2 regions of the Streptomyces sp. AMJ-169 genome follow, and region 1 is predicted to be linked to the other one. Evidence: riboswitches for the same ligand, from Rfam matches in the RefSeq annotation. Region 1 holds a riboswitch; the other holds the start of a gene.
What was found. A riboswitch is a leader RNA that binds a small molecule or an ion and turns the genes downstream of it on or off. The one in region 1 is predicted to bind cyclic di-AMP.

Region 1 (15,103 bases):
CTGGCACATCAGGCGACGGCGCATCCGGGGGCGGCGCATCCGGCGCCGGCTCAGCGGGAGAGGGCTCTGTAGGCGCGGGCGTGAAAAAGGGCGCCCCCGGCGGAGGGCGCCCTTCGGACTGCTGAACTCCCAGGCCGTCAGACCGCGTTCAGCTCCGGCAGCGGCAGCGTATGGCTGGTCTGGAGGACCTTCGCGCGCAAGTAGCGGACGTTGTGCGGAGTGGTGAAGACGCCGGTCGGGACGCGCTCCTGGACGTCGATGCCCAGAGTCCTCAACTGCTCAGCCTTGTCAGGGTTGTTGGAGAGCAGGTCCAGGGACTCGACGCCGAGCGCCGCCAGCATCTGGGCGGCGGCCGTGTAGTCGCGGTCGTCCTCGGGCAGCCCCAGCGCGGTGTTCGCCTCGTACGTGTCGAGGCCCTGGTCCTGGAGGGCGTACGCGTCGAGCTTGTTGTAGAGGCCGATGCCGCGGCCCTCCTGGCGCAGGTACAGCAGGACTCCGCCGCGTTCGGCTATCCGCTCGACCGCCTCGCGCAGCTGGGGTCCGCAGTCGCAGCGGGCGGAGCCGAAGACGTCGCCGGTCAGGCACTCGGAGTGCAGGCGGACCAGGGGGTTCGCGCCGATCTCGCCCAGCAGCACGGCCACGTGCTCCTGGCCGTCGGCGAGGCCGTGGAAGGTGACGAGTTCGGCGTCGACGCTGTAGCCGTCCTGGAAGCGCAGCGGCACCCGGACGCGGGAGCGCGGCGTGGCGGCGGGGAAGTCGGGCATGCGGGTCTCCGGGGTGCGGGTCGTTCTGGAGCTGGCGGGGGTCGATGGGCGCGGACAGGGACACGTACGGATACACGGCGACGCTTGCTTCAGATTTGAAACACTCGCCGCGCCTCGACTGTATCCCTTGTTTTAAAGTTGAAGCAATGGATTTCTGTTCCGCCCCGCACTGTGTCCTACGTCTCACACCCCGACGATGACCGCCGCCGCCACGGCACCGCCTCCCCGCCCCCCGGCTCCTCCCCCTCCCCCTCCAGCGCCTGCGCGATCCGCGCGCTGATCTCCTCCAACTGCCCCACCTGCTCGGCCGTCAGCTGGTCGAAGACGGCCGTCCGCACGGTCCGCACATGCCCCGGCGCCGTGCGCTCCAGCACCCGCAGCCCCTCCCCGGTGAGCGCCGCGACGCTGCCCCGCTTGTCCGAGGGGCACTGCTCGCGCCGCACCAGCCCGTCCTTCTCCAGCCGGGTCACCGCGTACGTCAGCCGGCTGCGCGTGATCTTCGTGCTCGCCGCCAGCTCGGTCATCCGCAGCCGGTGCCCCGGCGCGTCCGAGAGATTGGCGAGGATGGAGTAGTACAGGTGGGACATGCCGGCGTCCTGCTGGATCTGCCGGTCGAGCGCGTCCTCCAGGAGGAACGCCGCGGCGATGTACGCGCGCCAGGCGCGCATCTCGGCGGGGGTGAGCCAGCGGGTCGTCATGGGACCAGTGTAGGTTTGTTTCAAACTTGAACCAAGCCAGCAGGGATCGCGCCGATGCCGTATCCGTACGTCCTCCTCTCCGCCGCAGTCTCGCTCGACGGGTATCTCGACGACACGACCCCCGACCGGCTGCTCCTCTCCAGCCCCGCCGACTTCGACCGCGTCGACGAGGTGCGCGCCTCCGTCGACGCCATCCTCATCGGCGCCGGCACGATCCGCGCGGACAACCCCCGGCTCCTGGTGAACTCCCCGCGGCGCCGCGCCGCCCGCCTCGCCGAGGGCCGCGCCGAGTACCCGCTGAAGGTGACGGTCACCGCGACCGGCGAGCTGGACCCCGCGGCCCACTTCTGGCACACCGGCGGGGAGAAGGTCGTCTATACGACGGAACAGGGCGCGCGGCGGGCCGTGGAACTCGGGGTCGCCGCCGACGTCGTACCGCTGGGCCCGGAGCTGGACTGGCGCCGGCTGCTGGCGCATCTCCATGACGTGCGGGGGGTGGGGCGGCTGATGGTCGAAGGCGGCGGGACGATCCATACGCAGTTGCTCCAGGCGGGGCTGGCGGACGAGCTCCAGCTGGTGCTCGCGCCCCTGTTCGTCGGCGATCCGAAGGCGCCTCGGCTGTTCGGGCCCGGGGGGTACGAGGAGGGGCGGCTCGAGCTGCTGGAGGCGCGGCGGATCGAGGATGTCGTCCTGATGCGGTACCGGCCGGAGGTGACCCCGGCGGACCACTACTGGCTGGGGCTGGCCTGCGACCTCGCGGCCGAATGCCCGCCGTCGCGGACGGCGTTCAGCGTGGGCGCGGTGATCGTGGCGTCCGACGGCACGGAACTGGCACGCGGCCACTCCCGAGAGGGCGGTGACCCGGTGGTCCACGCGGAGGAGGCGGCGCTGGCGAAACTGTCCCCGACGGATCCCCGGCTGCCCACGGCCACGGTGTACAGCAGCCTGGAGCCCTGCGCGAGGAGAGCTTCCCGCCCGGCCCCGTGCTCCCGGCTGATCCTGGACGCCGGGGTGCGCCGGGTGGTGACGGCATGGGTGGAACCGGACACGTTCGTCCAAGGGGCGGATGGGAATGGGCTGTTGAGGGAGGCGGGGGTGGAGGTGGTGGTGCTGGAGGGGTACGAGGGGCGGGCTAAGGGGCCGAATGGGCACTTGCTGGGGTAGCTGATCGGGCGGCGGACCCGCACCCACCCACCCGGCCCACCCCACACTGCGCCCCGCCCCCCGCCGGGTGACGCTGCCCCCATGAGACCAGCGAAACCCGTACTGCTCGTCGCCGCCCTTCTCTCCCTGGCCGCTTGCTCCAGTTCTGAATCCGGTGGCCGGCAGATGGCCAGGGCCCTCCCCCCGGACGCCGCGTTCACGCATCCCGGGGTGCTGGTCGACAAGGAGCAGCTGGATGTCGTGCGGGAGAAGGTCCGGGGCGGGCGGCAGCCCTGGCTGCGGGCCTATTTCCAGATGCGGGACAGCAAGTACGGGTCGTACAAGTACGCGCCCGAGCCGTACGAGAGCGTCGACTGTCCTGGTGGGGACCGGCCCGCGCACGGATGTCTCCAGGAGCGGCAGGACGCCATCGCCGCCTACACGCAGGCCCTCCTCTTCAGCATCACCGGCAAGCAGCAGCACGCGGCCAAGGCGCGGGAGATCATGGACGCCTGGTCGGGGAAGATCCGGCGGCACACCGAGGAGGACGCGGGACTCCAGACCGCGTGGGCGGGATCGACCTGGGCGCGGGCGGCGGAGCTGGTGCGGCACACACCGGGCGCGGGCTGGCCGGACGACCGGGTGGCACGGTTCGAGCGGATGCTGAAGACGGCGTACCTCCCGGACGTCACCAGGAACGTCGCCGACTACAACGGCAACTGGGACCTCGCGATGACGGACGCGGCGATCGGCATCGGCGTCTTCACCGACGACCACAAGGTCTTCGACCAGTCCCTGAAACGCTTCCGCGACCGCGTCCCGGCCTACTTCTACCTGGAGAAGGACGGCGGCGTCCCCATCGCCCCGGCCCGCTCGGGCCTGAACGACCCGGCGAAACTCTCGGCGTACTGGTTCAAGCAGACGACGTTCAAGAGCGGCCTCTCCCAAGAGAGTTGCCGCAACTTCAAGCACGTCGGCTACTCGCTGGCGGCGACCTCGCACATTGCGGAGACCGCCTGGCACCAGGGCGTCGACCTGTACGGGGAGGTCAAGGACCGGCTGAAGGCGGCGGCCGAACTGCACGCGGGCATCCAGTCGGGGGCGCCCGCTCCGGCGTGGCTGTGCGGCGGGAAGGTGGACCGGAACATGGGCCCTGACCTGGAGGTTCTCGTCAACCACCTGGAGGGCCGGCTGGGCGAGTCCGTACCGGCGACCCGCAGGCTGGTGGAGAAGAGCAGGCCCGAGGGCACGGACGATCTGTTCGTCGCGTGGGAGACGCTGACGCACGCGAAGAACCCGGTCTGAGGGGGGCCGGGTAACCCGTTTGGCTTTTCACCCCCGGGATGACGTATGGTTACGTCAACGGCGCGGGGTGGAGCAGCTCGGTAGCTCGCTGGGCTCATAACCCAGAGGTCGCAGGTTCAAATCCTGTCCCCGCTACTGAAGGCCAAGGGCCGGAATCCGATTCAGGATTCCGGCCCTTGGTTTTTGTCCCCGTTCACTCACTCTGCGTATATGACCGCTGTACCGGCGCGGTCAACTCGCCCGTTTTTCGCGGACGTTGCGGCTTAAGTCCCGTCCATAAATGTTAATGATCAAGCGGAACAGCTTGGAAACGACGGCCCGGGTCTATTAACGTTCGATAACGCAGCACGGTCGTCCCAGCCGTCACAAGAGACGGCTCCGTGCGCACGCGCCGAATCCCGCGAGGGAACCGGGGAACCACCACCTTGGGGTGAATCACGCGAAGGCCACCGCCCGCGACGGGCGGCCGGTTTACGCGCGTAGGAGACCTTCCCGCTCCGAACCCGTCAGCTAACCCGGTAGGCGACGGAAGGAAAGGAGTGCGCCCGCGTGGCGAACGCCCCAGAAGCCCCCGCGCCGACTTTCGGGTTCGGCGGTCCCCGCACCGACGAGGGCCCCTGGGAGGAGTGGAACCCCACCGCCGACTCGGTCGCCCCGGTCCGCGGCAAGCACCGGGTGGCCAAGCAGCGCGGCGGCGGATTCGCCCGCAGCTCGACCGTCCTCGGCGTCGGCGTCATAGCCGCCGTCAGCGCGGGCGGCATGGCCAGCGCCAACACCGGCAAGGCCCCCGTCTCCATCTCCCTGCCCGACCTCGGCTCCCTCAGCGGCTCGGACGACTCCGCGCAGGACACCCCGGACGCGCTCGCGAGCTTCGGCACCGAGGCCGACGTCAGCGCCCAGGGCAAGAGCGAGAGCGGCGCCTCCGACGCCGGTGAGGCGCTGCGCAGCCGGATCATCGCGCAGGCCGAGTCCCAGCAGACCCAGGTCGACGCCCGCGCCAAGGCCGCCGCCGCGAAGGCCGAGTCCGACGCCGCCGCCAAGGCCGCCGAGGACGCCAAGGAGAAGGCCGCCGCCGCGAAGCGGAAGGCCGACGACGAGGCCAAGGAGAAGGCCGAGGCCGCCCGCCTCGCCGAGCTGGCCAAGCAGTACGCGCTGCCGACGTCGTCGTACACGATCACCTCGACGTTCGGGCAGGCCGGGTCGCTGTGGTCGTCCGGGTACCACACCGGGCTCGACTTCGCCGCCCCCACCGGCACGCTCATCAAGGCCGTCCACAGCGGGACCATCACGGAGGCCGGGTGGGCCGGTTCCTACGGCTACCGCACCATCCTCACTCTGGACGACGGCACCGAGCTCTGGTTCTGCCATCAGTCGTCCATCAACGTCAGTGTCGGCCAAAAGGTGGCTACCGGTGACGTCATCGGGCGGGTCGGTGCCACGGGCAATGTGACGGGGGCCCACTTGCACCTCGAAGTGCACCCCGGGGGCAGCTCGACCGGGATCGATCCGGCGGCGTGGCTGCGGAGCAAGGGGCTGAATCCGTAAGGGAGTTGGCTTGCTGGGGGTCCTGCTCGGGTGGGGCCCCTTTTTGCTGTGTTCTTGTGTACCGGTCGGAATGCGGGGGTCCGTCTCCGGCGTTGACGTAGAACATGACTACTCTGCGCCGACTCGGCTCCTCCGACCTCGAAGTCTTCCCCCTCTCCCTCGGCGGCAACGTCTTCGGCTGGACCGCCGACGAGGCGGCCTCCTTCGCGGTGCTCGACGCGTACGCCGCCGGCGGGGGCAACTTCGTCGACACCGCCGACGCGTACTCGGCCTGGGTCGAGGGCAACAGCGGGGGCGAGTCCGAGACCATCATCGGCAAGTGGATCAAGGCGCGCGGCAACCGGGACGACGTGATCGTCGCGACCAAGGTCAGCCAGCACCCCGAGTTCAAGGGGCTTTCCGCGGCCAACATCAAGGCGGCGGCGGACGCGTCGTTGCAGCGGCTCGGCACCGACCACATCGACCTGTACTACACCCACTTCGACCAGCCGGACGTCCCGGTCGAGGAGATCATCGGCGCGCTGGACGAGCTGGTGAAGGCGGGCAAGGTGCGCCACATCGCCGCGTCCAACATCTCCGCCGACCGGCTGCGCGAGTCCCTGGACTTCTCCGACCGCGAGAACCTCGCGAAGTACGTCGCCCTCCAGCCGCACTACAACCTGGTGTCCCGCGACACGTACGAGGGCGACCTCCAGGACCTCGCCGCCCAGACCGGCCTCTCATCGGTCCCGTACTTCGCGCTGGCCTCCGGGTTCCTGACCGGGAAGTACCGTGCCGGGGCGAAGGTAGAGGGGGCGCGCGCGGCCGCGGGGGCGGGCAAGCACCTGGAGACGGAGCGGGGCCAGAAGGTCCTGCGCGCGCTGGACGAGGTCGCGCAGGCGCGGGGGGTGGAGGTGGCGACGGTGGCACTGGCATGGCTGGCGTCCCAGCCGACGGTGACGGCACCGATCGCGTCGGCGCGGACGGTGGAGCAGTTGCCGGCGCTGCTGGCGGTGGCGGAACTGGAGCTGACGGAGGGGGAGTTGGCGGGGCTTACTGGGGCTTCGGTGTAGGGGAGTTGGGGGGGGCGGCCTGGACTGGAGGGTGGGTCTGGGTTTGAGGGGGCTGGCCTGGATCAGGGGGCTGGCCCGAGCCGGCGGGGCCGCATTTCGCGGCTCCGCCGCAGGGGGGGCGGCCTGGGCTGGAGGGGGCTGGCCTGGGCTGGAGGGGTGGGTCTGGGCTGGAGGGGGCTGGCCTGAGTCGGCGGGGGGCCCGGATCGGCGGGCTGGCCTGAGTCGGCGGGGGGCTGCATTTTGCGGCTCCGCCGCAGGGGGTGGGCGGGGGTTGGGGGCTTTGCGGCGGGCGGTTGGGGGATGAGGTCAGAGGGTTGAGGGCGTGGAAGCTGGCGGCTCGGCAAGGTACCTAAGGGGCGCGGGGCTGTTTCGATATGCGGCTCCGCCGCGTGGGCGCGACCGGTGGCGTGTGCTTGAAGTCGGCGGTGGTGCAGCGTACTTAAGGGGCGCGGGGAACTGCGCGATCAGCCACGATGAGCCCGCACCCGCCAGACGGCACAACCCCCCACCTCCTACCGCCCCCTCACCCCCGAGGCCGATAAGACACCGCACCCCCATACCCCTGCTGCCCCTGCCCCCAATACTGCTGCCCCTGCTGCCAGGCACCCCCCTGCTGCCAGAGCCCCACCCCCACCGGCGGAGCCACAACCCGAGCCGCATACTCCAGCGCAGGCCGCGCCACCCCCCGCCTCCTCCACAACTCCTCCAACAACTCCCGCTCCCGCACCACGAAATCCGCCGACCCCCGCCCAAGCCGCCCCCGCAACCGCAACACCGCAAGCGTCGTCGCACAACTCCCATACTCCGCAAGCACCTTCGCCCCCGCCTTGCCCAAGTAGTGAGCGGCGTAGTCGCGAGCAACCCCCCGCCCCCGCATCCCCCCGAGCGCGTACGGCTCCCCCGGCGCGAGCCACCCCGCAGCCACATACGCCGGCAACTCCTCCCGCACAGCCCGAAGTTCCCGCTGCCGATGCCATATCACCAGCCAGGTCAGCAACCCGAACACCGGCACCATGAACACCCCGTAGACGACGAAGAACCCGAGCGGCCCGAAATGCGCGGACCCGTTCCACAGGGCGTGCATGCTCATCGCGAGGAAGAGCCCGGCGACCGGGGCGAGTACGCGCCGCACCCGCTGCCGATCAGCAGACAACGCGGCGATCCCGAACCCGATCCCGGTGAACACCGTGAACAACGGATGCGCGAACGGCGACATGATCACGCGGACGAAGAACGTCGCCGCGGTGACTGACGCGAACCCCCCACCTCCGCTCAGCCGATCCGTCCCGAACGCGTTCCCGAGATAAAGGATGTTCTCGGTGAACGCGAACCCGGCGGCGGTCGTCCCGGCGGTCACGACCCCGTCGACGATCCCGTTGAACTGCCGCCGCCGGAAGAGGAAGACGAGCAGCACGGCGGCCCCCTTCGCACTCTCCTCGACGATCGGCGCGATGAGCGTCGCCCCGAGGGTGTCCGCCCCGCTGGGATCGGCGGTGCTGTTGGCTATCCACCGGGTGGTGAAACTGTTCGCGACGATCGCGATGAGCGTCGCCGCACACGCCCCCCATGCGAACGCGAACACCGTGTTCCACAGCGGCGCCGGCTCGACCCGGTCCAGCCAGCGGAAGGCGGCGAGGAGCAGGGGTACGGGGAACACGGCGAGCCCGAGCCCGACGAGAAACCCCTCGGTGCCGGTCTGCTCCCGCACGAGCGCGAGGATGACGACCCCCGAGACGGCGAGCAGCCCGCTCAGCGCCCCGTACCGCACGGCTCTGCGCTGCCACCACCGCGGATGCCAGACCCCGGTCTCCTCAGGGGGACCGCTGGGGTACTGCGGAAGCGAGGGGTACGAGGCGCTGGTCGACACGGGATTGACCCTAACGAGCGAACGCGCGGGCCGCGACGGTGCCTCGGAGATGGGGTCGCGAGGGTGCCGCAAAAGCTGCGGCGCCGACCGGACTCGAGGCTGCGGCGCCGGCCGATCTCGACGACGCGGCGTCGGCCGGACTCGAAGCTGCGGCGCCTGCTGGATTCGACGATGCGGCGCCTGCCGATGAGGACAGGGCGCCGCCGGTCAGCCCGTCGTACGCGGGACCCGCCGGAAGAGCAGGTCGTTCACGACGTGACCCTTCTCTATGCCCTGCCCCTCGAACCTGGTCAGCGGCCGGAACTCGGGCCGGGCCGCGAACCCCCCGCCGGTCTCGGTGTTCTCGAACTCCGGGTGCCCGTCGAGGACTTCGAGCATCTGTTCCGCGTACGGCTCCCAGTCCGTCGCGCAGTGCACCAGCGCCCCCGGTCGCAGCCGGGTCGCGGCGAGATCCAGGAACGCGGGCTGGATGAGCCGCCGCTTGTGGTGCCGCTTCTTGGGCCAGGGGTCGGGGAAGTACACGCGCAGCCCGTCCAGCGAGTCCGCCGTCAGCATCTCCCGCAGCAGGATGATCGCGTCCCCGTTGGCGACCCGGACGTTCTCGAGCCCGAGCTGCTCGGCGAGGTTGAGCAGGTTCCCCTGCCCAGGGGTGTGCACATCGACGGCGAGGACGTTCGTACCGGGATCGGCGGCAGCCATGGCGGCGGTCGCCTCCCCCATCCCGAACCCGATCTCCAGCACGACAGGAGCCGAGTTCCCGAACAGGATGCTCAGATCAACATCCCGCCCATCGATATCGATCCCCCACCGCCCCCACAACCGCTGCAACGCCTCCGCCTGCCCGGCAGTCACCCGACTCCGCCGAGGCTGAAAACTCCGAATCCGCCGCTCAAAATGCGATCCGGCGGGATCGGCCTGCGGCCCGTCGGGGAACCGGGGGGCACCCTTGGGACGAACGGGGTGGGCGGGGTGGGCGGTGGCACTGGGGCGAGGATTATCAGACACAGTGGAGCCAATTTTACGCGCCCACCATCACGGCCTTCGGCCGCCGCCGGCTCCTGCGCTCACTCCGCCGAAGGCGCCGCCGACTCGCTGCGCGCACCCTCCTCGAAGGCAGGCCGCGCATGGACTCCCCGGCGCGGGGCTGTATCGACGTGCGACTCCGCCGCGCTGGAATCCGCGGCGCCCAGCCGAAGTCTTTTAGGGGCGCGGAGCTGTATCGATATGCGGCTCCGCCTCGCCAGACTCCCCGGCGCGCGGCCGTCGTCTTTTAGGGGCGCGGGGTCGTACCGATGTGCGGCTGCGCATCGACTCCCCGGCTCAGCCGACGTACCTAAGGGGCGCGGGGCTGTATCGATATGTGGCTCCGCCGCGTGGGCGACGTCTTTTAGGCGCGCGGGGCTGTTCGATGCGCGGTTCCGCCTATCTGGACTCCCCGGCTCAGCCGGCGTCTTTTTAGGGGCGCGGGGAACTGCGCGACCAGCCACGACGCAGCCGTACCCTCCAGACCACATCAGCCACCCCCCACATCGGCCCCCCATCAACTACCCCCCAGCACCTTCAACACCCTCCGCCCGATCTCCCTCCCAATCGGCAACGAAGCCGTAGCCGCAGGCGAAGGCGCGTTCAATACATGCACCGCCCGCTCCCCCTCCCGGATCAGAAAGTCATCCACCAGCCCCCCATCCGCCAGCACCGCCTGCGCCCGCACCCCGGACCCGGCCCGCTCCAGATCCCCCTCCTCCACCCCGGGCAGCATCTTCCGCACCGCCGACACGAACGCCCCCTTGGACAGCGACCGCCGGATCTCGCCGGCGCCGTAGAGCCAGTGATGCCGGGCCATCCGCCAGGTACCGGGCCAGGACAGCGTCGAGGCGACCTCACGGGGACGGACGACCCCCCAGCCGTACCCCTCGCGGGCGAGCGCGGGAACGGCGTTGGGGCCGACATGGACACCCCCGTCGATCCCCCGCGTGAGATGCACCCCGAGGAACGGGAACGCGGGATCGGGAACGGGATACACCAGCCCCCGCACGAGATCGTCCCGCGTCAGCGAGTAGTACTCCCCCCGGAACGGCACGATCCGCACCCCGGGCTCGTCCCCGGTCATCCGGGCGACGACATCGCAGTACAGCCCGGCGCAGTTGACGAGCACGCGCCCGCGTACGACGTCCCCGCGCGCCGTGCGGACGGCGACCCCCACTCCGGCGCGCCGGTCGATCTGGACGACCTGGGCGTCGTACCGGATCTCCGCGCCGGACAGCTCCGCGAGCCGGCGGGCGACCTCCGCGTAGTCGCAGATGCCGGTCGAGCCGACGTGGATCGCGGCGAGACCGCGTACCTCCGGCTCGTACTCCTGGATCTGGGCGCCGCCCAGCTCGCGGACGGGGATGCCGTTCTCCCGGCCGCGCTGGACGAGGGCGTGCAGGCGGGGGAGTTCCGCGCGGTCGGTGGCGACGATCAGCTTGCCGGTGACGGCGTGCGGAATGTCGTGTTCCGCGCAGAACTCGACCATCTCGGCGGCGCCGGAGACGGCGTAGCGCGCTTTGAGGGAGCCGGGGCGGTAGTAGATCCCGCTGTGGATCACCCCGCTGTTGCGGCCGGTCTGATGCCGGGCCGCGCCGGACTCCTTCTCCAGGACGCACACGCGGGTGCCGGGCGCGGCACGGCCGATCGCGTACGCCGTGGACAGCCCGACGATCCCTCCGCCGACGACGAGCACGTCACAGTCGTAAGCGATCCCACCCGGCACGAGCACCACCTCCACCTCCGATAGTGCACTGCGCCACTGACAACGCCTTCAAACCAGCGTTCCGGCTACGGCTTCGCGCAGGAGGCGGCGGCGCGGCTCACGCGGGCGTCATCAGCAGCGGCCGGGCCCGCTCGCGCAGCTCCACCACCCTCGGTTCGTCGCCGTACGGCTCCAGCCGGTGCAGGAGGTCCTTGACGTACTCGGTGGTCCGCGCCGAGGAGATCCGCCCGGCGACCTCCACGGCCCGTACGCCCTGTTCGCAGGCGGCGTCGAGGTTGCCCGACTCCAGCTCGGCGACGGCGGAGACGACGAGCCGCAGGCCGTGCGAGCGGACGTACTCCTCGGTCGGCTTGGAGAGGGCGTGCTCGGTGAAGCGGCGGACCTGGCGGGGGGCCTTGAGGTCGCGGTAGCACTCGGCGGCGTCGGCGGCGAAGCGGTCGTAGGTGTAGAAGCCGAGCCAGGAGGGGTCGCTGTCGCCGTCGCGGGCGCGCTCCAGCCAGCCTTCGGCGGCGCGCAGGGCGGCGCCGGCCGCGTGGGCGTCTCCCGCGCGCGCGTGGGCCCGCGCTTCGACGAGCCGGAAGAAGCTCATCGTGCGCGCGGTGGCGAGCCCCCGGTTGCGTTCCAGGGCGGCCTGCGCGAGGTCGACGCCCTCGTCGCCGAAGCCCCGGTAGGTGGCCTGGAGGGACATGGAGGCCAGGACGTAGCCCCCCAGGGGGACGTCGGCCGCCGCGCGGGCGAGGCGCAGGGCCTGGATGTAGTACCGCTGGGCGGCCTCCTGCTGGCCGGTGTCGAAGGCCATCCACCCGGCCAGGCGCGTGAGTTCGGCGCTCGCGCCGAACAGGGCCCGCCCGACCTCGTCGGAGTAGCAGCCGAGCAGCAGCGGCGCGGCCTCCACCCGCAGGCACTCGGGGACCATGGACGAACGCCAGTCGCCGCCGCCGTACTTGGAGTCCCAGCGGCGGGCGTCCTCGGCGGCCTCCCGGAGTTTGCGGACGTCGCTGTGGCCGACCTTGACCGGGGCGCCGGACCCGTCCGCGGCGTGTGGCTCGCGCGCGACCGAGCTGTCGGCCGGGGTTATGAGCCAGCGGGACGCGGGGGTCGCGTACGCGCTGACGGCGAACGACCCCGCGAGGGACTGCCAGATGCCGCCGGAACCGGCCCTGCGGCCCGCGAGGTCGAGCCGGTACAGCTCGGTCGCGGAGCGCACCGCCTGGGCGACGTCCCGGGGGAAGGCGAGGCCCACCTCGGGCGCCGGGTCGGCGTCGGCGAGACCGATCTCGTGCAGCGGCACCGGCCGGCCGAGCTTCTGGCCGATGGCGGCGGCGATGAGGTGGGGCGCGGCGCCCTGGGGCACCATGCCCTTCGACACCCACCGCGCCACCGACGTCTTGTCGTAGCGCAGGGTCAAACCCCGTTGTGCACCTAGGTCGTTGACGCGCCGCGCGAGACCCGCGTTGCTGATCCCCGCGAGGGCGAGAACGGCGCCGAGCTTCTCGTTCGGCCCGCGTTGCTCCCTGGACATTGCGCCACCCCTCGACACAGACGGCTGCCGTACTGGCTTTGGCATAACCACGCGGCATTCGTAAACCCAGCGTAGTTCGCCGCATCCCAAGCGTTAAGGGGCATTGTTCCGGTTGGCGGGATTGTGGTCCGTACGGAAGTACGGGATTCGGTACGGACCGTCGCGATGTGCTCCCGCTGTGTGGCCGTGCGCCTGCATGTGCGCTCTTCTCCGGCCATCGCGGGGGGAGTTCGATGGCCGTTGCGTGGGTCGGCCCGCTGTACTGGACCAGTGGGCTGGGGGACACCGCCGCCTTCATCCCCGCGGGCGGCGGAACGGTCCGGGGGGCGGGCTCCGCCTCCCGGGCCGCACGAGGGCGCGGGGAGGCGCGGTTCGTGTACGGAGCGTGTGCGCGGCGAGATCGCCGGCCGCTTCGACGAAGGCCGTCCGTCCGGTATTTGGCCGAAAATCACCCCTGTGTCCCGCCGGGTGATCACGCCTCCGACCATGGAAATCAAGGGCGCGCGGGGCGTCCGGGGGGAGCGTACAGGGGGCGCATTAACGACGGGGAGCGGGGGCGCGCGCGGGCGGCCGGCCGAGCGGCCCGGGGGTGCGGGTCCTGGAGGTTCGCCGGCAACTGTCGTCCGTCACGCGCGCGTTCTTCGTGGCAGCATGGGGATCCGGTTCGTAAGGTGCACCGGTTGTCCACAGCCCGTGGAGGCGTCGATGCGGTGGTTGGTGGGTTGGAGCAGCGCCGCCGCGAGATCGGCCGCCGGCTACCACGACCCGTACAGCGGCTACGACGGCGGCGGCGCCGTGGGGCTCGACGGCGAGGTCGTCCAGCCGGTCGGCTCGCAGCTCCTGTGGGGTGACCCCGACCCGCTCTGGGCGGTCGGCGACTGGCGCCCCGACGAGGTCCGCGTGGTCCGCGCGGACGAGCGCACCCGGATCGCCGTACTCGGTCTCTGCGGCGCCTCCGACGAGCAGCTGAGGACCGGCCTGCTGGCCGCGCGCGGCGGCGCTCTGCGGCATCTGACGGCCTGGCCGGGCAGTTACACGGCGATCGTCCAGGTCGACCGGCGCATCACGGTGTGCGGCGATCTCGCGGGCGCGCGCCCGGTGTTCCACACCCCCTGGGCCGGCGGCACGGCGTACGCGACCGCCGCGCTCCCCCTGGCCGACCTCGCCGAGTCCAACCTCGACTTCGGCCACCTGGCGGCCCTGCTGGCGGCCCCCGACGTACCGGCCGCCCTCCTGGACTCCACCCCCTACGACGGCGTGCGCCGGATCCCTCCCGGGCACGCGCTCATCCTGCGCGCGGGCGCGCGTGAGGTGGCGGGCTACGAGCCGGTGGCGTCCCTGGCCGTCGCCGCCGTCCCGACGGACCCCGAACTGGCCGTGGAAGGCGTACGGGACGCGCTGGTCGAGGCCGTACGCGCGCGCCTGTCCGCGCCCCGGCACGTCCCCGGCGCCGACATCGACCCCGGTCCCGTCCCCGGGATGGGCCCGGCGGAACGTCGTGCCGCGCGCGGGATGCCGGTCCCCGGGATCGGCGCGGACCTGTCGGGCGGCCCGGCGTCCGGAACCCTGGCCCTGCTCGCGGCGGGCCTGCCCGGGATGCCCGGTACGGTCCTGGGCCACGGCACCGGCGCGGGCGAGCGGCTGCTGGCGGTGACCTTCAACGACCTTGCGGCGGGCGGCTTCACGGAGGAGCTGGAGCGGGCCGGCGAGCTGGCCGCCAACCCCCGCCTCCACCACGTCGTGGTGACCGGCGCCGAGGACCTCCTGCCCTACGCGGACCTGGACGGCCCTCTGACGGACGAACCCGCCGCCGGCCTGGTCTCGGCCGCCCGCCACCGTGCGAGGCTCGCAGCGGGCAGCGCAGACCACTTCACGGGGCACGGGGCGCGGCAGGTCCTCGACGCCCACCCGGCGCGCCTGGCCGACCTGTTGATGGACCGCAAGCGGCGCCACTTGGTGCGCCCCGTCGCCGCGCTCACCCGCGCGGACGGCTCGGTGCTCGTCCCCGCGCGCGTGTACGGCGCCGCCCGGCGGCTGTCCCGCACGCCCTATGGCGCAGGCGTCGAAGCCCTGGCCGACCGCCTGCTGTCCCGCCGTTTCGACGACACCGGGGGCGCCGTAGGAGCCTCCCTCGCCGCGCTGACCTGGGCGGCTCCCGGGCCCGCCGCCCGCTGGCTGACCGGGGAGGCGCTGGCCGAGGTGTCCGTCCGGCTTCAGTCCGCGCGCGTGGGGGTGGCCGCCGGGCCTGGGCAGCGGCCCGGTGATTACCGCGCGCGGGCGGCACTTGCACGATATTCAGCTGATCACCGTGTGTTGGAGCAGGCCTCCGAGATCCGCTTCCAGCGCCTGCATGCACCTTTTTTGGACAACCAGGTGGTGCGGGCTTGCCGTGCGCTGCCCGAGACGCTCCGGGTGCTGCCGGGGGCGCGGGCGGTGATTCTGCGGAAGGTGCTGA
Region 2 (15,103 bases), on a different contig from region 1:
GGCTGCCCGACCTGCTCGACAACGGCAGGCGGTCGGGCCACGCCGGGGACGGATACGTCCTCTGGCTGGACGACCTCGACGGACACCTCGGCGGACAAGGGCTCAGCCGGCAGCTGCTGAACGAGCTGAAGCCGCTGGGTGTCCCGGTCGTAGGCACGATGCATGACGAGACGTACGTCCGGCATATGGACGACTACGGGCGGACGGAACAGTTGCTCTCCCTGGCCAGGCAGGCGCGGTTGCGGACCAGTTGGAGCGGCGGAGAGCTGGCCCGCCTTGCCGGTGCAGCCGACCTCACTGCGGAGACCGGGGCCGGAGACTGGGTCGTCCGCGTCGGAGACTTCGCGGCCTCGCTTGTCGCCGGCCCCGGGGCCTCCCCCCTCCTCACCCCTGATGCTTCCGCCGACCTCGCCGGTGCTTCCGTCGACTCTGCCGGTGCCTCCACCGGCCCCGCCGATGACCTCGCTGGCGCCTCTCGCCCCGCTGACGCCCCTTACCTCGCCGATGTCTCTCGCCCCGCCGACGGCTCTCGCCCAGCTGATGCCCCTCGCCTCGCCGATGACCCTGCCGCCGCCCCTCGCCCCGTCGACGTCTCCCGCCCCGTTGCCGCCTCTCGCCCCGTTGCCGCTCCTCGCCCCGTTGCCGCTCCTCGCCCCGTCGCCGCCCCTCGCCCCGTCGACGACCCCCGCCCCGTCGACGCCCCTCGCCCCACCGATGACCCCCGCCCCGGCGAAGCCTTGCGCCACCGAGGCAGCACCGGAGTCACCCAATACCTCGCCCTCTCCCACCTCCTCGCGGCCAAGCGCCGCCGCGCGGACATGTCCCGCGATGCCCACCCGCTGGGCCTGGCCGTCTTGTGCGCGGCCGTCGATCTCGTCCGGTGCGGGGTCGGCGGGGACATCTCCGAGGGGCTGCTGGAGGAGGCCTGCCGGTACTACCCCGTGCACGGCGACGAGAGCATGGAGTCGGCGCTGGCCTGGGCCTCCAGTCCGGTGCGGGGAGTCGCCGGGATGCTTGTGCCCGGGACCGGGGAGGGCACCTGGCGGCCGTACGGTTCCCTCGTCGCGGACGCCGTACGACTTCCCAGGGCCCCCCAGGTCCGCCCGGTCCCTATCGCCCTTTGGGAACACCTGCTCACCGGTACGACCCTCGACCCCGAAACCCAGCACTCCGTACGCAGCACCGCCCGCGCCCACTTCACCCCGCTGGCAGAGGCCTCGCCGGTCGAGGTTTCTACGGCTGGAGCTTCCCGGGCCGGAGCCGCTGCGACTGAAGCGTCCCCGGCTGAAGTGCCCTCGGTCGAAGTTCCCGTGACCGGAGCTTCCCGGACTGAAGCCTCCGCGACTGAGGCTTTTGCAGCTGGAGCCTCCCGAGCCAGAGTCTCCGCAGTCGGAGCTTCCTGGACTGGAGCTTCCCGAGCCGGAGCCGCTGCGCCCGAAACGCCGCCAGCTCAAGCGCCCCCGGCTGAAGTGCCCTCGGTCGAGGCTCCCGTGGCTGGAGCTTCCTGGACTGGAGTCTCCGCGGCTGAAGTTTCTGCGGCTGGGGCTTCCCGAGCCGGAGTCCCGGCCGTCGGAGCCTCAGCGGTCGAGGTGCCATCGGCTCAAGCGTCCCCGGCTGAAGTGCCCTCGGTCGAGGCTCCCGTGGCCGGAGCTTCCCGGACCGGGGCCTCCGCGACTGAAGTTTCTGCGGCTGGAGCCTTCCGAGCCGGAGCCGCTGCGCCCGAAACGCCGCCAGCTCAAGCGTCCCCAGCTGAAGTGCCCTCGGTCGAGGCTCCCGTGGCTGGAGCTTCCCGGACTGAAGTCTCCGCAGCTGGAGCTTCCCGAGCCGGAGCCCCGGCCGCCGAAGTCTCAGCGGTCGAAGCACCATCAGCTCAAGCGCCCCCGGCTGAAGCGCCCTCGGTCGAAGCTCCCATGGCCGGAGCCTTCCGAGTTGGAGCCTCCGCAGCCGGAGCCTCCCCAGCCGGAGCCTCCGCAGCCGGAGCCTCCCGAGCCGGAGCCTCCCCAGCCGAAGCCTCCGGGACCGAAACTCCCCAGATCGCAGCCTCCCCAGCCGACGCCTCCCCAGCCCAAGCCTCCCGGACCCCAGCCACCCCAGCCCAACCCCCCGCAACCGCAACCCCCACCCCCACCGAACAATCCGACGCCATGCACATCCTCGGCCTCCTCAAAGAAACCGACGGCACCCCGCAAACCGCCCTGCACTGGTTCCGCAAAGCCGCAGACGCCGGACGAACCGCCTCAGCCGCACACGTCGGCGCTCACCTCCTCGCCGCCGGTCACCCCGCCGCCGCCCTCCCCTACCTCCAGACCGCCGCCCGCCACACCCCCGACCCCCACACCCACCGCCTCCTCGGCGAAGCCCACCTCGCCCTCGCGGAAGAAGCGCTGCGCACCGCAGCCGAGGCCCAGGACACGGACGCCGCACGGCAATTGGGCCACCACCTCCTCCGGCGCGGCGACTCCTCCCGCGCCGCCCAGCACCTGCTCCGGACGGACACAGGTCCCCCCTCCTCCCAGCACCCGCTCCGGACGAACGCCCACTCCCCCTCCGCCCAATACCAGCTCCGGCAGGAAAGGGACCAGGCCAACGACTCCCGCGGCCTCGCCGTCCACCACCTCCTGCGCGGCGAGACCGAGACCGCCAGGGCCTACCTGACCCGCGCGGCGGACGAGGGCGACGACAGAGCCGTACGCCTCCTGGCGGACACCGACGCCGGCCCACAGCCCCCCGAGGCCGCCGAGTCCTACTTCAGACACAGCACCGACCCCCAGGACCGCGCGCATCTGGGCGTAGTACTGGAGCGACAGGGCCGTACAGAGGAGGCGATCCAGGCATACGACGAAGCAGCCGCCGCCAACGACCTCTTCGCGAAACGCCAGCTACGACGACTGCGCCGGCCCAGCCAGCCATAGCGACCCCGACGACTAGCCTTCCGCCAGCTCCGCCAGCTCCGCCAGCTCCGCCAGCTCCGCCAGCCCCAGCCACGACGGCAGCGGCGCCCGAAGCCGGACCGCCCCTCACCCCCGCCCCCATCGAGCCAGCCGCAGCCCCAGCCCACCGACCCGCGCCCTCACCGACCCGCGCCCCACCGGGCCGCCCCGCCAACCGCACCCCGCCCACTGCCCCGCGCCTCCAACCCACGACCCACGCCCACCGACCCTCACCCCCAACCGCACTCCCGCCCACTGCCCCACGCCCCCAACCCGCGCCCCGCGACCCACACCCACCAACCCCCAACCCCCAACCCCCTCCCCCCAACCACCCCCCACCCCGATACCGTCACCCAGTGACCTCCAACACCCCCCACCCCCCACCCCTCTTCACCTGGGACTTCGCCGCCAACCCCTACCCCGCCTACGCCTGGCTCCGCGAGCACGCCCCCGTGCATCGGACCACCCTCCCCAGCGGCGTAGAAGCCTGGCTGGTCACCCGGTACGACGACGCCAAGCAGGCCCTCGCCGACGCGCGCCTCTCCAAGAACCCGGCGCATCATGACGAACCCGCGCACGCCAAGGGCAAGACCGGCATCCCCGGCGAGCGCAAGGCCGAGTTGATGACGCATCTGCTGAACATCGACCCGCCGGACCACACCCGCCTGCGCAGACTCGTCAGCAAGGCGTTCACCCCCCGCCGGGTCGCCGAATTCGCCCCCAGGGTGCAGGAGTTGACGGACCAGCTCATCGACAGGTTCGCGGCGCACGGCGAAGCCGACCTCATTCACGACTTCGCCTTCCCCCTCCCCATCTACGCCATCTGCGACCTGCTGGGCGTCCCGAGGGAGGATCAGGACGACTTCCGGGACTGGGCCGGGATGATGATCCGGCACGGGGGCGGCCCCCGGGGCGGCGTCGCGCGGTCGGTCAAGAAGATGCGCGCCTACCTCCTCGACCTGATCCACCGCAAACGCGGCGACCTCGGCGACGACCTCATCTCCGGCCTGATCCGCGCCTCCGACCACGGCGAACACCTCACGGAGAACGAGGCCGCCGCGATGGCGTTCATCCTCCTGTTCGCCGGGTTCGAGACGACCGTCAACCTGATCGGCAACGGCACCCTCGCCCTCCTCACCCACCCCGACCAGCGCACCCGCCTCCAGCACTCCCTCGCGGCCGGCGACCGCGGACTCCTGGAGACCGGCGTCGAGGAACTGCTGCGATACGACGGCCCGGTCGAGCTGGCCACCTGGCGGTTCGCGACCGAGCCGCTCAGCCTCGGCGGACAGGACATCGGCCCCGGCGACCCCGTACTCGTCGTCCTCGCCGCCGCCGACCGCGACCCCGCCCGCTTCACCGACCCCGACACCCTCGACCTCGCCCGCCGCGACAACCAGCACCTCGGATACGGGCACGGCATCCACTACTGCCTCGGCGCCCCGCTGGCCCGGCTGGAGGGACAGACCGCCCTCGCGACCCTGCTGACCAGGCTGCCTGATCTTCAACTCGCAGCAGAAACAACAGACTTGAGGTGGCGTGGCGGACTCATCATGCGCGGGCTGCGGACACTTCCCGTGCGATTCAACCCCGTTGACCCAAGCTTTCCGAAGTCCACTGCCAGAACCAGTAGTCCTTCGCAAACATGACACACACTCAACTCTGTGATCTTCACGTGATCTGTGTGGCATTAACTTGTGACAAGTGATCGGGTCCGGATACGTTCACACATCAGTGCGGTCCCCACGCCGCACGCGTCACTGCTGTCGTGAGAAGGGTGCCCGCATGCTCTCCGGGAACGGCCGTCACCGTCGACCCCGCCAGGCTCCGGCGCTGCTCGTCGCCGCCGGAGTGACCGGCTCCGCGATCGCCATCCCCCTGCTCGGCGCGAGCGGCGCCAGCGCGGCGGACGGGACCGTCTGGGACAAGGTCGCCGAATGCGAGACGGACGCCACCTGGAGCGAGAACACCGGCTCCCTGCTCTACGGCGGGCTGCACATCTCGCTGGACGAGTGGAAGAAGTACGGCGGGACGGAGTTCGCCGAGCGGCCCGACCTCGCGAGCCGCAACCAGCAGATCACCGTCGCCCAGAAGATCCTCGCGGATCAGGGGGTCGGGGCCTGGCCGGTCTGCGCGATCACCACCGGGCTCACCAAAGCGAACGGGGTCGCCTCCTCGGTCGACCCCGGGGCGTCCGGTCCCGGGAGCGGCGGCTCAGGATCCACGTCCGGCAACGGCAACGGCAACGGCTCCGGCGCAGGCTCCAGCGCCAGCTCCCCGAGCACCGGCGACGACACCCCCAGCACCCCCACCACCCCCAGTACCCCCAGCGCCCCGAGCGCTCCCAATACCCCCAGCACCCCCACCACCCCCGGCGACACCGACACCGACCCCGCCACCCCCTCCCCGTCCCCCTCCCCGAGCAACCCCCCGGCAGAGAAGGGCAACTCCGGCACATCGGACTCGTCCGGTACATCAGACTCGTCCGGAACATCCGATACGCCCGGCACCTCCACCGGCGGCGGCCGGATCGTCCAGCCCCCCAACAGCGAGCCCACGACACCCTCGTACCAGGACAACTCGGACAACACTCCGCAGCCCACCGGGTATTCGAGCCTCGTCGACACCAGCGCCGATCCGGCCCCCGTGACCCTCTCGGTCAACGGCACCGGAAAGCATCGCGGGGTCAGCGCGCCGGAGTCGTACACCGTCCGCGCGGGCGACTCGCTCGTCTCCATCGCCGACTCCCTTGGGCTTGACGGCGGATGGCGTGCCCTTTATGCGGAGAATCGGAACGTCATCGGGGGCGACCCCGGGGCCATCGTCCCCGGTCAGACGCTTCGGCTCGGTAATTGAGGCAGTGTAAGAAATCCCCAAGAACGCGTCCGAAAGCGGCAGTTCGGCGGGGCGGTTCGGGTCGTATGTCGGTTTTGGGGAAAGTGTGGGATGAGTCTCACAAGCCCTGATCGTCTTTGAAATTCCGCTCCGGGCATGTCTACGGTCGAGCCGCCTGAGAACTCGGGCCCCTGCTGCCGCACACGCCTAATCCTGCCAGTGGCCGCACGGGAACAGTCGTCGCTTCGAGCGCCGTCGGCAGGAGCGGGGGACCCAAGGTAAGCGCTGGGAACGGCAGTTGACGCCGGACCCGGCTTGGGGTGAAGCCGTACGGCTCCTGAAGGGGAGCGCGTGCGGCCGGGCAACTCAACCGGCCCGAACCCGACAGCTCACCTCGCAGGCGTCGGTGAGGGGATCGATCCATGCTGTTCTCCGGCAAGGGCAAGCACCGCCGCCCGTCCAAGGCCACCCGTGTCATCGCGCTCGCCGGTGTCACCGGCGTCGCCGTCGCCGCCCCGCTGATGGCCGCCGGTGGCGCCTCCGCCGCGACCGCCTCCGAGTGGGACGCCGTCGCGCAGTGCGAGTCCGGCGGCAACTGGGCCATCAACACGGGCAACGGGTACTACGGCGGCGTCCAGTTCTCCGCCTCCACCTGGGCCGCGTACGGCGGCACGCAGTACGCCGCCACCGCCGACCGGGCCACCAAGGCGCAGCAGATAGAGATCGCCGAGAAGGTCCTGGCGGCGCAGGGCAAGGGCGCCTGGCCCACCTGCGGCACCGGCCTCTCCGGCGCGAGCTACAGCGGCTCCTCCAGCTCTTCCGGCTCCTCCAGCTCGAACTCCGGCAGCAGCTCGTCGAGCTCCAACTCCGGCAGCTCCAGCTCCAGTTCCTCGAACAGCGGCAGCAGCTCCAGCAGCACCCGCACCGAGACCCCCGCCTCCTCCCGCTCGACCGACCGCCCGGCCGCCGCCAAGACGGTCACCACGCCGGCCGGTACGAAGGTCAAGAAGGGCGACGGCGAGTACAAGGTCGTCAAGGGTGACACCCTCAGCTCCATCGCGGCCAAGCACAAGGTCGCCGGCGGCTGGCAGAAGCTGTTCCAGCTGAACAAGGACATCGTCGAGGACGCCGACCTCATCTACCCCGGGCAGCAGCTGCACCTGAAGTAAGACTCAGCTGAACCACAGCACCCTCACAGCCGTGGACCTCACAGTAGAGACACCGTGAGGGTCACCCCCCCGTCCCCACGGGTCTTCCGTCCCGGTGCGTGTTCCCCCGTACGCACCGGGACGGATTTTTTGTTCGCCTTCCGGTCACTCCCCCTTTGTTCCGACCTTGAACAATAGGTACGGTCGGTTCCGAACGTGGCCGGTCGGTCGGCTGGCCGAAGCGTCCGCGCCGGTTAGGCTCTAGTCGCAAGGCCCGCGCGGCCCCGCACCACCAGCGTCACATCCCAAGAAGGAGATGCACGTGCCGTCCATCGACGTCGTCGTAGCCCGGGAAATCCTGGACTCCCGAGGCAACCCCACGGTCGAGGTCGAGGTCGGCCTCGACGACGGCAGCACGGGTCGTGCCGCCGTTCCGTCCGGCGCCTCCACGGGTGCCTTCGAGGCCATCGAGCTGCGTGACGGTGACCCCAACCGCTACCAGGGCAAGGGCGTCGAGAAGGCCGTCCTCGCGGTCATCGAGCAGATCGGCCCGGAGCTCGTCGGCTACGACGCCACCGAGCAGCGCCTGATCGACCAGGCGATGTTCGACCTGGACGCCACGGACAACAAGGGCTCCCTCGGCGCCAACGCGATCCTCGGCGTCTCCCTGGCCGTCGCGCACGCCGCCTCCGAGGCCAGCGACCTGCCGCTGTTCCGCTACCTCGGCGGCCCGAACGCGCACCTGCTGCCCGTTCCGATGATGAACATCCTGAACGGCGGCTCGCACGCCGACTCCAACGTGGACATCCAGGAGTTCATGATCGCGCCGATCGGCGCCGAGTCCTTCTCCGAGGCGCTGCGCTGGGGCACCGAGGTCTACCACACCCTCAAGTCCGTCCTGAAGTCCAAGGGCCTGTCCACCGGCCTCGGCGACGAGGGCGGCTTCGCCCCCAACCTGGACTCCAACCGCGCCGCCCTCGACCTCATCCTCGAGGCGGTCAAGCAGGCCGGCTACGTCCCCGGCGAGCAGATCGCGCTCGCGCTCGACGTCGCCGCCTCCGAGTTCTACAAGGACGGCAAGTACGAGTTCGAGGGCAAGTCCCGCTCGGCCGCCGAGATGACCGAGTACTACGAGGAGCTCGTCGCCTCCTACCCGCTGGTCTCCATCGAGGACCCGCTGTTCGAGGACGACTGGGCCGGCTGGAAGGTCCTCACCGACAAGCTGGGCGACAAGGTCCAGATCGTCGGCGACGACCTCTTCGTCACCAACCCCGAGCGCCTCGCCCGCGGCATCGAGGAGGGCACCGCCAACGCCCTCCTGGTCAAGGTCAACCAGATCGGCTCGCTGACCGAGACCCTGGACGCCGTCGAGCTGGCCCAGCGCAACGGCTTCAAGTGCATGATGTCCCACCGCTCCGGCGAGACCGAGGACGTCACCATCGCCGACCTCGCCGTCGCCACCAACTGCGGCCAGATCAAGACCGGCGCCCCGGCCCGCTCCGAGCGCGTCGCCAAGTACAACCAGCTGCTGCGCATCGAGGAGATCCTCGACGACGCCGCGGTGTACGCCGGGCGCTCTGCCTTCCCCCGCTTCAAGGGCTAAGCCTCAGCCAGTCACTCGTACGTCCCCGTACCCGGTCCCGTACCGTGTGCGGGGACGTACGCACGTATGAACGGGAGGCGCGGCAGATGGCCGTCAAGGACAAGGACCGGTTCTCCACCGCGACCAGACTCCGCGCCCTGGGCGAACAGACCGCGGCCCGCGTCTACCGCTCCCAGAACAAGCGCCAGCAGCACCGCTCCCGCCTGACCGGCCGAGCGGCCCTCCTGGCGCTGGTGCTGTGCACGCTGATCGTCGCGCTGGCCTACCCGATGCGGCAGTACGTCTCCCAGCGGGCCGAGATCGCCGACCTCCAGCGCAAGCAGCAGCAGGCCCGCGAACGGGTCGAGCAGCTGCGCGACCTCAAGGCGCGCTGGCAGGACGACGCCTACGCGGAACAGCAGATCCGGCTGCGGCTGCACTATGTGATGCCCGGCGAGACCGGGTACGTCATGATCGATCCCGACGCGGCGAAGCAGGCGCGGGCGCAGACGGCCACGGCGGACCGGCCCTGGTACGCGAACGTCTGGGACGGCGTGGACAAGGCGGACGCGGCGCTGCGCTGAGCGTCGTAGACTCCCGGACCCCGAAGACCAACAGCAGAGAGATTCACGTACGGCCATGCAGACGCCTCCCCCAACCACCCCGCGCACGGAGCCCACCGAGGCGGACGTCGCCGCTTTCGAGCAGCAGCTGGGCCGCCCCCCGCGCGGGCTGCGGGCCATCTCCCACCGCTGCCCCTGCGGTCAGCCGGACGTGGTCGAGACGGCCCCCCGCCTCCCCGACGGCACCCCCTTCCCGACCCTCTACTACCTGACGTGCCCCAAGGCCAACTCGGCCATCGGCACGCTGGAGGCGAGCGGGCTGATGAAGGAGATGACCGAACGGCTCGGCCAGGACGAGGAGTTGGCGTCCGCGTACCGCGCGGCGCACGAGGACTACATCCGGCGCCGGGACGAGATCGAGGAGCTGAAGAACTTCCCCAGCGCGGGCGGTATGCCGGACCGGGTGAAGTGCCTGCACGTCCTGGTCGCCCACGCGCTGGCGGCGGGCCCCGGGGTGAACCCGCTGGGCGACGAGGCGCTGGCGCTGCTCCCGGAGTGGTGGAGCAAGGGCAGCTGCGTGACGCCCTGCGCGTGAGCGGGCGCGTTCCGCGTGTGGCCGGGGCGAGTGCGTCCCGTACGTGACCGGGCGGGCGCGTCCCGGCCGTGACCGGGGCGGGCGAAGAGACGTCCGTGACCTGTTGATCCGCTGACCTGTCGAGAGGACCCCTTATGACGCGCGTCGCCGCCATCGACTGCGGTACCAACTCCATCCGCCTGCTGGTCGCGGACGCCGATCCGGTGACGGGGGAGCTGACCGACCTGGACCGCCGGATGACGATCGTCCGCCTCGGCCAGGGCGTCGACCGCACCGGCCGGCTGGCACCGGAGGCCTTGCAGCGCACCTTCGCCGCGTGCCGCGAGTACGCCGCGGTCATCAAGGAGCACGGCGCCGAACGCCTCCGTTTCGTGGCGACCTCCGCGTCCCGCGACGCCGAGAACCGCGACGAGTTCGTACGGGGCGTGCTGGAGATCCTCGGCGTGGAGCCGGAGGTCATCTCCGGGGACATGGAGGCGGAGTTCTCCTTCACGGGGGCGACGAAGGAACTGACGGGCCGCGACGACCTCGCCAAGCCGTATCTCGTGATCGACATCGGCGGCGGCTCCACGGAGTTCGTGGTCGGCGACACGGCCGTCCGCGCCGCGCGGTCCGTGGACGTCGGCTGCGTACGGATGACCGAGCGCCACCTGATGACGTCCGGCGAGGCGGCGGACCCGCCGGCGGAGGCGCAGATCGCGGCCATGCGGGCGGACATCGAGGCGGCGCTGGACCTCGCGGCGCGGACGGTCCCGCTGACGGAGGCGCGCACCCTGGTGGGCCTGGCCGGCTCGGTCACGACGATCTCCGCGATCGCCCAGGACCTCCCCGCCTACGACTCCGCCCGCATCCACCACTCCCGCGTCTCCTATACGAAGGTCCGAGAGATCTCCGACCGCCTGCTGCGCTCCACCCACACCGAACGCACGGCGATCCCCTCACTCCACCCCGGCCGCGTGGACGTCATCGCCGCGGGCGCCCTCGTCCTCGCCGCGATCATGGAACGGGTGGGGGCGGAGGAGATTGTGGTGAGCGAACATGACATTTTGGACGGAATCGGCTGGTCGATCGCTTAAGGGCAGGGGAAGGCCCCGGTACCGAGAGAGGTACCGGGGCCGCTCGCTGTAGACCCCTGGGGCGTTGAGCCGCTTAAGGCTTCAATCCTTCGTAGGCTTCGCGGAGGTCCTTTGCCTCAGGCAGGGACCGGCGTTCTACGGCGCTGACGACTTCTAGTGCCCGCCAGTGGTTCGACGGAACAACTCGGCCACTCAATATGGCTTTCTGCACTGCCTCGCACGCTTCGTCAAGGCGATTCTGGTTCAAAAGCACCAACGCTAGGTCAATATTCGCCGAAGCGACACGGCGAGGCCACTTTGAGAAATCGGCAGAAGGACTTAGGCGGGTAATCACTTCGCGCGCGTATGATTCTGCGGCTGAGTCGCCAAGCCAGGCTAGAGTAGTTGCCGTGTATGAAATTGCCTTTGCGGGGTCATATTGATAGTGATGTTCTTTGGGGCGGATAGGAGAACTTAGGGAAGTCGAGAGCTGTTGAACTCGATTAATCACCGAGTAGGTCTCTGCGCTGTTGTGCAAGCGGGCTTGCGCTCGCCCCTCTTGTGCTGTCGCTTGGATGAGTACTGAGGTTCCCGCTGGTGCGATCGATTGCGCTATTCGGGAAAGTCCAATCGCCCGCTCGTAGTCTCCGTCGGTCAAGACGCGCCAAGCATCCGTTTCGAAGCACCATGCTTCAATCTCCGGAAACTCTGACTCTCTCCCCAGTGCTGCCGCAGTTTGCAGCCTTGCCACTGCGGCGGAGTTTTCCTTGAGGTCGATATGAAGAGTGGCTGCAAAGAGTGAGAACCATGCGCCAACGATCAAGAGCCGACGATGTTCGGTAAGGGTTTTTTTCGCGTCAAGCAGGTCTTTGATGTATCCGAGATGACGTCTTGCTTTATGGAGCAAGTCTTGCGGTGAAGTTGTCGGGTAAGCCTTAGCCGCTTCGTCGAATTCTCGCTCTAGTCGTGAGAGGGTTCCTTGGCCTACGTCGCTCGCCTGCACTCGGCGTGCCAATTCCCAAGCCTCCCACTCGTCATCCGGTGAGGCGGTGGAGATTTGGAGGGCAGCGGGGTTTTTAGGACCTTCATTGAAGGCAAGCAAATTATCCAGATCGCCTGACGTGACTTCTAGAAGCTTCGCCATCTTGGGGCGCTGATGAGCCTGAGGGTCGATCTCCCCGCTTTCCCAACGCTGCACCGTGCTGGTGGCTACCGCCATCGCTTGGGCGAAGATTTCTTGGCTATAGCCGCATGCCTTACGGCGTTTGGCCAGCTGCGTCCGCCTGCCCGCCATGTCCGTGCTCCGTCCGGCTTGACGCCCTCCCAGGTGAGAGTACCGGGCGCGGTCAACCTGCGGGCCAAGTGCGGTGTATCTGCTGTGGTACCGCCGAGCCCATGGCGGAAGGGTGGTGAGACGCAAGACGCAAGCACCCCCGCGGCGCGCGAACGCCCGGGGGCATGGTCACCAACCGCCGAAGGGTTGACGGCGATGGTCAACAGTACAGAGCTTTCCCAACAGCCTTACCCCACCGGCAAGTTCAGGCCGTCCGCCGCCATCACCCGTGTGAACGCCCTGGGCGAGCCCACGCTTGTCCGGCTCCTGAACGTCTCCGGGAAACGCCCCGCGGCCTCTCTCACGCAGTGGCGTGCGGAGTACGGCGGCGCTCTCAACGCCGAGACCGGTGAGTTCGAACTCCCGGTGCCGGCCATCCTCCCTTGCCCCTTCGAGAACTGCTCCGCCGGCGAGTGCTCGGAGGGCGCGTGACGGTCACCGCTGAACACGTCGGGAAGTTGGTCACGGACGGCGCGCGGACGGGCACTCTGATGGCCGTGGACCCGAACTGGGAAGACGTGAGGAAGCTGCCTCAGTACCGCCGAAGGGAAGGGCGAGCCTACGTCCGGCCGCCCGGTGGTGGGTTCGAATGGGACGTGCCCCCGGCTGCTCTGTACCTGTGTGAGAGCGGTACGCGGCGCCCTGGTTCGTGACCCGGATCGTCGTCGGCCCCCGCTGAGAAGTCCCGGAGTTCTGAAGCTCAGTCCCTGCCGGAAACAGCCGCTGCTGCGGCTCCCCTCTCGGGCAGGCAAGTACCCCGACTCAACAGGGGTCGGGGCAGGTGAGAGAGGAAACGCAGTGTCCGAGTACAGCGAGCCCGAGACCGAAGCCCTCGAGACCACCGAGGACGAGACCACCGAGGAAGGCGGCGAGACCGCCACCGACCTGACCGGCGCCCTGCTCGCCGCGTGAGGTAGCGGCGTCCGTGACCGGCGGGGAAGTAGCAGCTTCCCCGCCGGCTCCTGCACTCATCCACCACCCCGTCTGAAGGGAAAGCACATGAGCAATCCCAGGCTACTCAGGTTCACCTACCTGGAGGTCACAGGGTTCTGCAACGAACGGTGCGGCCACTGCTACGCCGACTCGTCTCCGCAGGGAACCCACGGGTCCATGTCGGTCGCCGAGTGGGTGGACGCGATCGACCAGCTCCCCGAGTTGGGAGTGATCGACGTCCAGTTCATCGGGGGCGAACCCACGCTGTACCCGAACCTGCCGGAGCTGATCCGGCACGCCTACGGGCGGGGACTGCACATCGAGGTGTTCTCGAACCTGACCCACGTCAAGGATGAGCTGTGGGACACGTTCCGCGAATGCCGGGTTCAACTCGCCACGTCGTACTACTCGGACGACTCCGCCGAGCACGACGCCGTGACCAAGCTCCGGGGCTCCCACAAACGGACGCGGGCCAACATCGAGAAGGCGGTGCGGCTCGGCATCCCGATTCGGGGCGGGGTCGTCGCCGTACAGCCCGAGCAGCGAGCCCGCGAAGCGGTCACCGACCTTACGGCACTCGGCGTCGGGCACGTCGGCGCGGACCGTATGCGGGCTTTCGGGCGCGCGAGCGAAGGGGCAATGCCCGACGTGGCGGATCTCTGCGGGCACTGCGCGCGTGGGCAATGCGCGATCGGCCCCGACGGCGACGTCTGGCCGTGCGTCCTCGGGCGGGTCATCACTCTGGGCAACCTGCGTGACGCCTCGCTGGCGGAGATCTGGAACGGGGCGCGCACCGCGCAGGCACGTGCCGAGATCTCCGCGGCTCACGGCGGGACCGTCGTGGAGAGCTGCACTCCTCCGCAGTTCCTTCCCATGTGCGGGCCTTGCGGTCCGTGCGTCCCGTCCGTGGGTCACTGTGATCCGCGAGAGGTGGACGGTGCGGCAGGCGCGCCTCCTACCATGGGCGCACCGGTTTAGGTTCGCTGCGACGATCAGGAGCGCGCGCATGGACGATCATGGGGACGACTTCGGGCCGTGGGGCTGGGAGAGTGCCAGCACCGCCGTACAGCGGACGGACGAAGAATGGCTCACGATCGCTCGCTACGTCCGGCACGCGGCGAACAAACTCGGCCCGGATCTTCCGCTGTGTCTTCCTGGTGAACCGAAGGAATGCGGCCGGACCGCGCAGCAGCACGTGCTGGCGTGGTCGGCGCATCTCAAGGCTGCCGCGCATCGCCTGATCGAGCAGTCCACCCCGAGTGAGGCCCGGGGCCTGCACGCGGCCGGCACGCTGTACCAGCGGCGCCTGGCAGAGCTGCGCGAGCAGAGCACCCCTGAAGCGGCTTCGCGCTGATCAGGAAAAACCGAAACGGCCCCGGTCACCATGTCTCCTGACACGGTGACCGGGGCCGAACTGGTTTCGGGGCTGAGGTTCCCGTGTCACCTTGCCGCCTGCCAAAGGCTCACGGCGAGGCCGATCACGCCGACCAGGGCCGCGAGGGCGGGTAGTGGCCACCTTCCGCGTTCGAGGGCGACGGCCGGGTCGGGCGGCGGGGGCTGAGCGGTCACTCGTCGGTGCCCCCTTTGTCGTCGACCAGGCCGAGGCCGACGGGATCGGCTGGTCCATCGCGTAACCTCTCGCTCAGCCGCCCTTGAGCAGTTCAGGCGACGTTTGAGCGCGCCCCGAGATCGCCGGAGCACCCCTCCCCGACACCCCCGCGGAAAAGTTCGTGAAGTTCTTCACAAGGAATTGGGTCCTGTCGGGCCGGGGAGAGGGTCCGGTTGGCCCTTTCGGGGGGTCAAGTGCCGTATGAACATGTTCAAAACGGGGGGACGCGGACGTATCGATGGTGTGACGGGGAGGTGTCACGGCGGGCGGTCCGAGGTGGGGTTCGGGGCGTGATCCGCAGCTCACGCGGCATTGACAACGGTGTGAGGGGGGAGCCGGTTCCCGGGGGTCCGCATGAAATGGATCACTTGGGCGGCGGAGGATAACACAGGCCCTTCCGAAGCTTGTGAAGGGGCGCACGAGCCACCCCCCTGAGACAGGTGGATACTCGATGCCATGAGCACCACGGAGCGTCCCAGGATCCTCGTAGTAGGCGGTGGGTACGTAGGCCTGTACGCGG

Region 2: another riboswitch for cyclic di-AMP. It lies ahead of ACYUD3_RS27680 (transglycosylase family protein); the one in region 1 lies ahead of ACYUD3_RS35535 (M23 family metallopeptidase).

Annotation. Positions count from the first base shown of each region.
Region 1 covers NZ_JBVLTJ010000022.1:18,513-33,615, reverse strand. Annotated here, with positions in the region: gene ACYUD3_RS35565 (nuclear transport factor 2 family protein) at 1-72, shown strand, start outside; gene ACYUD3_RS35560 (GTP cyclohydrolase II) at 138-764, opposite strand; gene ACYUD3_RS35555 (MarR family winged helix-turn-helix transcriptional regulator) at 941-1,462, opposite strand; gene ACYUD3_RS35550 (dihydrofolate reductase family protein) at 1,517-2,626, shown strand; gene ACYUD3_RS35545 (alginate lyase family protein) at 2,708-3,910, shown strand; tRNA gene ACYUD3_RS35540 (tRNA-Met) at 3,972-4,045, shown strand; cyclic di-AMP (ydaO/yuaA leader) riboswitch at 4,290-4,451, shown strand; gene ACYUD3_RS35535 (M23 family metallopeptidase) at 4,460-5,455, shown strand; gene ACYUD3_RS35530 (aldo/keto reductase) at 5,560-6,507, shown strand; gene ACYUD3_RS35525 (PrsW family intramembrane metalloprotease) at 7,031-8,374, opposite strand; gene trmB (tRNA (guanosine(46)-N7)-methyltransferase TrmB) at 8,582-9,379, opposite strand; gene lhgO (L-2-hydroxyglutarate oxidase) at 9,915-11,135, opposite strand; gene ACYUD3_RS35510 (MFS transporter) at 11,224-12,648, opposite strand; gene ACYUD3_RS35505 (asparagine synthase-related protein) at 13,354-15,103, shown strand, end outside.
Region 2 covers NZ_JBVLTJ010000012.1:103,517-118,619, reverse strand. Annotated here, with positions in the region: gene ACYUD3_RS27695 (tetratricopeptide repeat protein) at 2,145-2,912, shown strand; gene ACYUD3_RS27690 (cytochrome P450 family protein) at 3,287-4,579, shown strand; gene ACYUD3_RS27685 (transglycosylase family protein) at 4,716-5,786, shown strand; cyclic di-AMP (ydaO/yuaA leader) riboswitch at 6,006-6,183, shown strand; gene ACYUD3_RS27680 (transglycosylase family protein) at 6,188-6,934, shown strand; gene eno (phosphopyruvate hydratase) at 7,230-8,516, shown strand; gene ACYUD3_RS27670 (FtsB family cell division protein) at 8,603-9,079, shown strand; gene ACYUD3_RS27665 (DUF501 domain-containing protein) at 9,135-9,653, shown strand; gene ACYUD3_RS27660 (Ppx/GppA phosphatase family protein) at 9,788-10,729, shown strand; gene ACYUD3_RS27655 (helix-turn-helix domain-containing protein) at 10,803-12,002, opposite strand; tRNA gene ACYUD3_RS27650 (tRNA-Glu) at 12,334-12,417, shown strand; gene ACYUD3_RS27645 (radical SAM/SPASM domain-containing protein) at 13,041-13,952, shown strand; gene ACYUD3_RS27640 (hypothetical protein) at 13,981-14,328, shown strand; gene ACYUD3_RS27635 (hypothetical protein) at 14,415-14,543, opposite strand; gene ACYUD3_RS27630 (NAD(P)/FAD-dependent oxidoreductase) at 15,040-15,103, shown strand, end outside.